DNA from 3 places in the Microbacterium sp. P5_B6 genome. Region 3 is predicted to be linked to each of the others. Evidence: predicted binding sites of a transcription regulator. Region 3 holds the regulator's gene; each other region holds the start of a gene.
The links. The regulator HrcA, encoded in region 3, represses chaperone genes, less so after heat shock. The targets are predictions, from matches to a motif close to TTNGCACTCGNNNNNNNCGAGTGCNAA.
Positions count from the first base shown of each region.

Region 1 (3,275 bases), on a different contig from region 3:
AGCGCTGCAGATCCCTGCGAGCGCTCCATCGAAGTGTGGCGCGCTCGCAGTAAGCCACCGCGGCCGGCTCCGCCAGCGCACGAGCCCACCAGCGCCAGTCGAGTGCACCAGCCGCGGTCGACTCCGCCAGCGCGCGACCCGAAACGGTAAGGCCGACCCGGCTCAGGCCGGGCTGCCGCGCCCTCGATCCGGCTCAGGCCGGGCTGCCGCGCCCTCGATCCGGCTCAGGCCGGGCTGACGCGCCCTCGACCCGGCTCAGGCCGGGCTGACGCGCCCTCGACCCGGCTCACGCCGGGCTGACGCACCCTCGACCCGGCTCACGCCGGGATGACCCCGGCTCACGCCCCCACTCGGTCGGCCAGGAGTGCCCTGCGCCTGTTCCCGATGCGCGTGAGGATGAGCGTCGCCGCTTCATCGCCCTTCAGCGACAGCGTCTTGCGCAGCACGGCGGGGTCGACATCCACTCCCCGCTTCTTGATCTCGAGCCGCCCGATGCCGCGCGCACGCAGCTCCTTGGCGAGCTTCTTCGTATCGGCGGGCAGCTCTTCGCGCACCCGGAAGGATGCGACGAAGGGGCTCGTCAGCGCAGCATCCGACGTCAGGTACGCGATGTGCTCGTCGAGCATGCCCGCGTCGAGCGAGCGCGCGACATCACCGATGAGGCGTGCGCGGATGACCGCCCCGTCGGGCTCGTGGATGAAGGCGCCGAGCTCGCGCACCGGCTCGTCCTCGGCATCCGCTTCTCCCGTCAGCTCCGACGCCGACTCGCCGCGCACGACGAGTGCAGCCCGTCGCACCCCCGGCCGGGCCAGAGCTCCCGTCCACACCACGAGCTCGATGGTCGATCCCTCGGCGCTGACCCACTGGGCCTCGGCATCGGCGGGGAGCAGCGCGCGATCGAGCGCCGGGCCGAGCTTCACACCGGCCGGATGCCGCGCGGCCAGGTCGAACACCCAGTCGAGCGACGGCGACCAGTCCTCCGGCCTCGTCCGCGAGGTCTCGGAGTGTCCGGCCGTGCGGCGAGCGGGGTCGAGCCAGTACGCGTCGGCCTGCGGGATTCCGGATGCTGCGGCATCCGTCACCTCCTCCGCCCGGGCGTGCCGCACGACGGCGTCCGCACCGAACGGCGCGAGGTTGTAGGCGGCGATCGCGGCGGTGACCTCGTCGGCGTCGACGGCCAGCACCTTGAGGCCCAGCGCCGCGAGGCCGAGCGCGTCGCCGCCGATGCCGCAGCCCAGGTCGGCGACGGAGGACATCCCGGCGTCGCGGAACCGTGCGGCGTGACGTCCGGCGATCGACAGCCGCGTCGCCTGCTCGAGGCCGGCGCGGGTGAACAGCATCCGCTCGGAGAAGGGGCCGAACTTCGCGCGGGCGCGGGTGCGCAGCCGCGCCTGGCCCACCACGGCCGACACGACCTCGGGGGAGTGCCCCGCGGCACGCAGGCGCGAGACTGTGCGCGCGACGTCGTCGGCGGAGTCGATGGCAGGCATCTCGTCGAGCAGCCGCAGGCCCTCGGGCGTCAGCAGGGCGGTGAGCTCAGCCAGATCCATCCGGCCAGCGTACGGGTGACCGCGTCGGCGTGTGACGTCATCTGGCACTCACGTTGCAAGAGTGCCAGCCGCCCGCCTAGACTGGATCAGCACTCGCCCCATGTGAGTGCTAATGAGTTTTGTCACAAGGAAAGCAGAGGTAAACCCGTGTCGGTTTCCATCAAGCCGCTCGAGGACCGCATCGTCATCAAGCAGGTCGAGGCCGAGCAGACCACCTCCAGCGGTCTGGTCATCCCCGACACCGCCAAGGAGAAGCCCCAGGAGGGCGAGGTCTTCGCGGTGGGTCCCGGTCGCATCGACGACAACGGCAACCGCATCCCGCTTGACGTCGCCGTCGGCGACCGCGTGATCTACAGCAAGTACGGCGGCACCGAGGTCAAGTTCGGCGGCGACGAGTTCCTCGTCCTGTCGGCTCGCGACGTGCTGGCGGTCGTCGTCCGCTGACGACAAGCGCTTCGCGAAGGGGTTCGGATGCTCAGCATCCGGACCCCTTCGTCATTCCCGATCGCGCGTGGCCGAAATCGCAGGCAGGTAGGCAGGGGACGGATGCCGCACGGCGGCCGACGCGATCACCCGCGGCCTACCCTTGGTAGGTGAGCCGTGAACGCCTGTCGCCCGATGCTTCTTCGCCCGAGGCGGCGGCGGAACCCGGACCCCTCAGCCCGGCGGCCGCCCGCGAGCGCAGGCTCGGCGGCATCTACGCCTTCACCGCGTACTTGATCTGGGGCTTCCTCCCGCTGTACTTCCTGCTGCTGAAGCCCACGGGCCCGTGGGAGATCGTCGCCTGGCGCATCCTGCTGTCGCTGGCGTTCTGCGCCATTCTCCTGACCGTCACGCGCACCTGGAGCAAGCTCGTCACGATCCTGCGCAACCGGCGGCTCGTGGTCTGGACGATCGTGGCGGGCGCGCTGATCTACGTCAACTGGCAGGTCTTCCTGATCGCGACGCTCACAAACCACGTGGTCGAGACCAGCCTCGGGTACTTCATCAACCCCATCGTCACGGTGCTGCTCGGAGTGCTGGTGCTGCACGAGCGGCTCCGTGCGGCCCAGTGGGTCGCCCTGGGCATCGCGACCGCCGCGGTGCTCGTCATCATCGTCGGATACCACTCGTTCCCGTGGATCGCCCTGTCGCTCGCCTTCAGCTTCGGGCTCTACGGCCTCGTGAAGAAGCAGATCGGGCCGTCGGTCGACGCGGTCAGCGGCCTCACGCTCGAATCGCTGTGGCTGACGCCGATCGCGGTGATCCAGCTCGTCGTCGTCGGGCTGACCACCGGCCTCACGATCGGAAGCGGCAGCACTGCCCACACGGTCCTGCTGCTCCTCGCCGGAGTCGCGACGGCGACACCTCTGCTCTTCTTCGCGGCCGGCGCCCGGCGAGCGCCCCTGACCCTCATCGGAATCCTGCAGTTCGTCGCACCGATCCTGCAGTTCAGCTTCGGCGTCTGGCTGCTGAACGAGCCGATGCCCGTCGAGCGCTGGATCGGCTTCGGACTCGTGTGGGTGGCGCTGACGCTCCTCACCGTCGACTCCGTGCTCGCCGCCCGCCGCGCGCGCGCCGGGCAGAAGGACGACGCCCCGTCGGACGTCGCCGAGCTGACCTGAGGCGCGCCTCGGACGGCTCCGCGTGAGAGTGGGCGGGCCGACCTGAGGCGCGCGCGGGCCGCTCCCGCGTGAGAGTGGGCGGGCTGACCTGAGGCGCCCGCGGGCCGCTCCCGCGTGAGAG
Region 1 is NZ_JBFULL010000009.1:82,441-85,715, reverse strand. Features, by position in the region: gene AC1DP3_RS13610 (THUMP-like domain-containing protein) at 339-1,550, opposite strand; gene groES (co-chaperone GroES) at 1,698-1,994, shown strand; gene rarD (EamA family transporter RarD) at 2,246-3,154, shown strand.
Region 1: the regulator HrcA is predicted to act here: its motif matches at 1,592-1,618, upstream of groES (co-chaperone GroES).

Region 2 (3,275 bases), on a different contig from region 3:
GCGACGAGCGCGGGATCACCATCGCCGAGGCCGCCCGCATCAATGAGGAGGCGCTGCGCACCGAGGAGGAGATCGCCGACGGGCTGGACGCCATCTGGGACGCGATGGCGGGATGCATCGAGGCGGGCCTCGCCGCCGAGGGCCAGCTGCCCGGGATGCTGCGCGTCAAGCGGCGGGCGGCGTCGATCCGAGAGCAGCTCGAGGAGGCCGAGTCGGCCGGGCACCGCGAACTGCCGGGGGAGTGGCTCGGAGCCTTCGCCCTCGCCGTGAACGAGGAGAACGCTTCGGGCGGACGCGTCGTGACGGCGCCCACGAACGGCGCCGCCGGCATCCTCCCCGCGGTCGCGATGTACTGGTGGCGGTTCCTCGCCGACTCCGGGCTCGGGGCCGGCAACGCCGTGACACCGTACGGCGAGCTCGTCGGCAGCGCGCTCCTCGGTTTCGGGGCGCCGCCCGTCCTGGCCTCGACCGACGCAGTCGACGACGACCTCATCGCCCACGCGAACCGGCGGCGCGGCATCCGCCGCTTCCTGCTGACCGCGACCGCTCTCGGTTCGCTGTTCAAGGCGAACGCGTCGATCTCGGGCGCCGAAGGCGGCTGTCAGGCCGAGGTCGGCTCGGCGTGCGCCATGGCGGCCGGGGGCCTCACCGCGGTCATGGGCGGCACGAATCGCCAGATCGAGAACGCCGCCGAGATCGCCATGGAGCATCACCTCGGTCTCACCTGCGACCCCGTCGGCGGGCTCGTGCAGATCCCCTGCATCGAGCGCAACGCGATCGCTGCGTCGACGGCCGTGACCGCAGCGCGTCTGGCGTTGCGCGGCGACGGGTCGCACTATGTGTCGCTCGACGCCGTCGTCGAGACCATGCGCCAGACGGGCATCGACATGTCGAACAAGTACAAGGAGACCAGCGAAGGCGGGCTCGCGGTGAACGTCATCGAATGTTGACTTCTTTCCATGATCGACGATGGTTCCGCTGGTTTTGCAGGTTGCGTCGCGTTGGTCGCTTTGGATGGGGGACGCAGGTCGCCTAGCTGACGTGGGCGCTCCCGCGCGCCTTTCGGGGGCCTCGGCTCGGCGTCTGGGACGACCGGATCCAGCCTCGGTTTGGGGGCCGTTCAGGGTGGGCGCTGGATGGGACCGTGCTTGGCGTCTGATGGGCTGGTTGAGGGTCGTGGGAACGGGCCGCTTCTTGGTGAGTTGTTCGCTGGGGGCGAACGGGGCATCTGGCACTCTCGGGGGTCGAGTGCTAATCTGGAGGTACTTGAGCCGCTGAGGCTCAAGTTTCAGATCAATGGGAAACCACGCAACGAAGGAGACGAAAATGGCTTCTTACGACCCGTTCCGTGACCTGGACCGCCTGGCGTCCGGCCTGTTCGACACGCGCCGCGGACCCCGCCGCATGCCGATGGACCTCTACCGCGATGGCGACCACTACGTGCTCACGGCTGACATGCCGGGCGTCGACCCCGGCTCCGTCGACATCGACGTGGATGGTCAGCTGCTCACGATCCGCGCCGAGCGCTCGCTCACCTCGGGCGACGGCGTCAAGTGGATCACCCGCGAGCGCGAGGCCGTCAGCTTCCTGCGTCAGCTGAACCTCGGCCAGGGCATCGACACCGAGAACATCAAGGCCAACTACAGCAACGGTGTGCTCAMCGTCACGATCCCCGTCAGCGAGAAGGCCAAGCCGCGCAAGATCGAGGTCGCATCCGACCAGAACTCGCCGACGATCATGGCGCARGAGAACCGCGAGGAGCCGCAGCCGGTCGAGCAGTGACTCCGCGGAGTCACCCCGGCTACGCGTCGGCGCGCGATTCTGACGATGACAGCCCCCGAGCCCCCAGGGCCCGGGGGCTGTCGCCGTCTTCGCGTGCATGTCGGACCATGCCCGAGCGCCGCTGTCGGCGTTGGTGCAACAAGCGGATAATTCGTCCCGTGATCAATCCCTCGCTTTCACGCCCTGTCCGAGCCCGCCATGACTGACCAGACCGGCAATGCCGTCGAAGTGCGCGGCCTGCAGGTGCGGCGCGGCAGCACCGAGGTGTTCACCGGCCTCGATCTCGACATCCCGCGCGGCCAGATCACGGGGCTCATGGGTCCGTCGGGCTGCGGCAAGACCACCCTCATGCGCTCCATCGTGGGTGTGCAGAAAGTCAAGGGCGGGACGGTGACCGTGCTCGGCGATCCCGCCGGCACCCAGACCCAGCGGCGTCGCGTCGCCTACGACACGCAGGCGGCCTCCGTCTACGGCGACCTGACGATCCAGCAGAACCTCGGCTACTTCGCCCGGATCATCGGCGCGCCGCCGTCGGACGTCGACCGGGTCATCGAGCAGGTCGGCCTCGGCGACCAGGCCCGGCAGACCGTCGACTCGCTCAGCGGCGGCCAGGAGAGCCGGGTGTCGCTCGCCGTGGCCATGCTCGGAACGCCTGAGCTGCTCGTACTCGACGAGCCGACGGTGGGGCTCGACCCCCTGCTGCGCTCCGAGCTCTGGGCGATCTTCCGCACTCTCGCCGAGTCCGGGGCGACGATCGTCGTGAGCAGCCACGTCATGGACGAGGCGCTCCGCTGCGATCGCATCGTGCTCATGCGCGCCGGGCGGATCATCGCCGACACGACACCCGCGCGCCTCCTGTCGGATACGGGTGCCCCGGATCCGGATGCCGCGTTCCTCACGCTCATCGAACGCGATGTCGCCGGCGGTCAGCCACGCACCGCGCCCGCGGGGGACGAGGCATCCGCCGCACCTCCCCACCGGCCGAGAACGCGTCGCGAGGCACGTGAGGAGGCGGAGGGATGAACGGCCTCCGCACCTTCGCGACGAGCGGTCGGGTGCTCCGGCAGCTCAGCCACGATCGCCGCTCGATCGCCCTCATGCTGATCGCACCGAGCCTGCTCGTCGGCCTGTTCGCGTGGCTGTTCAGCGATCAGGAGGGTGTCTTCGACATCTACGGCCCGCCCATCCTGGCGCTGTTCCCCTTCATCATCATGTTCCTGATCACCTCGATCACGACCCTCCGCGAGCGCCGGTCGGGCACCCTCGAGAGGCTGATGACCACGCCGCTCGGCAAGGGCGACTTCATCGTCGGCTACGGCCTGGCGTTCGGAATCATGGCGATGCTGCAGGCCGTCGTGACGGTCACGTTCGCGGTCTGGGTGTGCGGGCTCGAGACCGACGGACCGGTCTGGCAGCTGGGCCTCGTCGCCGTCACGGATGCCGTCCTCGGCATGGCGCTCGGGCTGCTGGCGTCGGCCTTCGCCCGCACCGAG
Region 2 is NZ_JBFULL010000004.1:154,575-157,849, forward strand. Features, by position in the region: gene AC1DP3_RS07390 (L-serine ammonia-lyase, iron-sulfur-dependent, subunit alpha) at 1-950, shown strand, start outside; gene AC1DP3_RS07395 (Hsp20/alpha crystallin family protein) at 1,327-1,782, shown strand; gene AC1DP3_RS07400 (ABC transporter ATP-binding protein) at 1,981-2,805, shown strand; gene AC1DP3_RS07405 (ABC transporter permease) at 2,802-3,275, shown strand, end outside.
Region 2: the regulator HrcA is predicted to act here: its motif matches at 1,229-1,255, upstream of AC1DP3_RS07395 (Hsp20/alpha crystallin family protein).

Region 3 (3,275 bases):
GATGGGGCACTTCCGGCGGATGCCCCGATCGATCCCGCCACGCCGTTCGGCGTGTACCTGCACGTGCCCTTCTGCCGGGTGCGCTGCGGCTATTGCGACTTCAACACGTACACCTCCAGCGAGCTGCGGGGTTCCCGCCAGGACGAGTACGCCGACACGCTGCTGCACGAGGTAGGTCTCGCGGCCGGAGTCCTCGCGCAGGCCGGCGGCGTGCGGCCGGCGAGCACCGTCTTCTTCGGCGGGGGGACGCCCACCCTGCTTCCTCCCGGCGATCTCGGACGCATGCTCGACGGCGTCCGGACCGCCTTCGGCATCGCCGACGGTGCCGAGATCACGGTCGAGGCCAATCCAGACACCGTGACGGATGCTGTCGCCGCCGAGCTCGCCGCGTCCGGCGTCACCCGGCTCTCGCTCGGCATGCAGTCGGCGGTTCCCCACGTCCTCGCGGCACTCGACCGCACGCACGACCCGGTGAACGTCGCCTCCGCCGTGGCATCGGCGCGACGCGCCGGCCTGGGCGTGAGCCTCGACCTCATCTACGGCGCTCCGGGCGAGTCTCTCGACGATTGGCGGCAGTCGGTCGAGACCGCGGTCGCGCTCGCACCCGACCATGTCTCGGCATACGCCTTGATCATCGAGGACGGCACGAAGCTCGCGCGCCAGATCCGACGCGGCGAAGTGGCCTCGCCGGACGACGACCTGCAGGCCGACATGTACGAGCTCGCCGACGATCTGCTCGCGGCAGACGGCTACGAGTGGTACGAGATCTCCAATTGGGCGCGCGGCGATCAGCACCGCTCACGTCACAACCTCGCCTACTGGCTCGGCTATGACTGGTGGGGCTTCGGACCCGGGGCGCACAGCCACGTGGCCGGCGTGCGGTTCTGGAACGTCAAGCACCCTGCGGCCTATGCCCAGCGGCTGGCGGGCGGTGAATCTCCGGCAGCCGGAAGAGAGCGACCGGATGCCGCAGCACGCACCCTCGAGAACGTGCTGCTGCGCTCGCGCATCCGCGAGGGGCTGCCGATCGACGAGGTGCCGGGGGAGGCGCGACAGGGTGTCGCCGCCCTCATCGCGGACGGTCTCATCGACGGCACCGCAGCCGTCCGCGGGCGCATCGTCCTGACGAGGCGGGGACGACTGCTCGCCGACGCGGTCGTGCGTGCGCTCACGGACTGAACCGCCCTGCGGGCGCGTCCGGGATCGCGGCGCGCCCATCCGCTAGAATTGGCACTCGGCTCGGGCGAGTGCCAGTGGAGCGATGACGGCGTGAGGAGGGCAGATGGTCACCGATCGAGGACTCGAAGTTCTCCGGGCCATCGTGCAGGACTACGTCGACACCCACGAGCCCGTCGGCAGCAAGTCGATCGTCGAGCGCCATTCCTTCGGGGTGTCCGCCGCGACCATCCGCAATGACATGGCCCTCCTCGAGGACGAGGAGCTGATCGCCGCCCCGCACACGTCGTCCGGCCGCATCCCCACCGACAAGGGCTACCGCGTCTTCGTCGACCACCTCGCGGCGATCCGGCCCCTGACTCCGGCTCAGCGTCACGCGATCTCGTCGTTCCTCGACGGGCCGGCAGATCTGGACGATCTGCTCGTGCGCACCGTGCGGGGGCTGACGCAGCTGACCGGGCAGGTCGCGATCGTCCAGTACCCGTCGTTCGCACGAGCGAGCGTGTCGCACGTCGAACTGGTCTCCCTCGAGGGAGGCCGTCTGATCGTGATCCTCGTCACTGACACGGGCCGGGTCTCGCAGCGCCTCGTCGCCTCGCGCCTCGAACTCGACGAAGCCGCGATGACGCGCGCGCGCACCGTCGTCGCCGACCTCATCGTGGGACGCTCCGTGCGTGAGGGCGCGCAGCGGGTCGACGAGTTCCTCGCGGCGGCCACGGACGAGCCGGGCGCCGCCGCCACCGCGGTCGCGATCGTCCGCATCGTCGCGGAGGAGCTCGAGGAGTTCCGTCAGGACCGCCTGGTGATGGCAGGCGCGGCGAACCTCGCACGACGGGAGTCGGACTTCAGGGGGAGCATCTACCCCCTCCTCGAGGCCATCGAAGAGCAGGTGACGCTCCTGAGGCTCATGAGTGAGATGGTCGCCGACGAGCATGGCCTGGCGACGAGCATCGGACGCGAGAACGAGCCCTTCGGCCTCGGCGAGGCATCGGTTGTCGCCAGCGACTACGACGCGACCGGCGCCCAGGCGCGCGTGGGACTCCTCGGCCCCACGCGGATGGACTACCCGAGCAATCTCGCAGCGGTGCGGGCAGTGGCCCGCTACCTCAGCCGGATGCTCGACGACGACGAGAACGCCCGCTGAGGCGTACGACACGATCCGCGCGCGCGCGGCGGGAAGGCGATTGTGGCTGACCACTACGAGGTCCTCGGGGTTTCGCGAGAGGCGACTCTCGATGAGATCAAGAAGGCGTACCGCAAGCTGGCGCGGGAGCTCCACCCGGACGTCAACCCCGGTGCGGATGCGTCCGAGCGCTTCAAGCTCGTGACGCACGCCTATGACGTCCTGAGCGACCCCGAGCAGCGGGCGCGCTACGACATGGGCGGGAATGACTCGCCGTTCGGCGGCGGCGGCCAGAACTTCAGCGGCTTCGGCGACATCTTCGAGACGTTCTTCGGCGCGGGGGCGGGCGGCAGGCCCGGACGCCCCCGGTCCCGCCGCGAGCGGGGCCAGGACGCGCTTGTGCGGGTCACGCTCGAACTCGGCGACGTCATCTTCGGCGCGCACCGCGAACTGGACGTCGACACCGCGGTCCTCTGTGAGACCTGCAAGGGGTCGTGCTGCCAGCCCGGCACTGCCCCGGTGACCTGCGAGATCTGCCACGGGTCGGGCAACATCCAGCGCCAGGTGCGGAGTCTTCTCGGCAACGTCGTGACGAGCCAGCCGTGCAACGTCTGCCAGGGCTACGGCACGACCATCCCCTACCCGTGCGCGACGTGCCAGGGTCAGGGTCGTGTCCGCGCCCGCCGTACTGTATCGATCGACATCCCGGCGGGCGTCGAGACGGGCCTCCGTCTGCAGCTCCCCGGCTCGGGCGAGGTGGGCCCCGCGGGCGGCCCGAACGGCGATCTCTACATCGAGGTCAATGTCCAGGCACACGAGGTGTTCAGCCGCGACGGCGACGACATCCTCGCGACGCTCGAGGTCTCGATGCCCGACGCGATCCTGGGGACCACGGCGAAGATCGAGGGGCTCGACGGCCCCGTTGAGCTCGAGATCCGCCCCGGCGTGCAGGCGGGCGACATCCTGACCATCAAGG
Region 3 is NZ_JBFULL010000002.1:637,814-641,088, reverse strand. Features, by position in the region: gene hemW (radical SAM family heme chaperone HemW) at 1-1,179, shown strand, start outside; gene hrcA (heat-inducible transcriptional repressor HrcA) at 1,283-2,320, shown strand; gene dnaJ (molecular chaperone DnaJ) at 2,363-3,275, shown strand, end outside.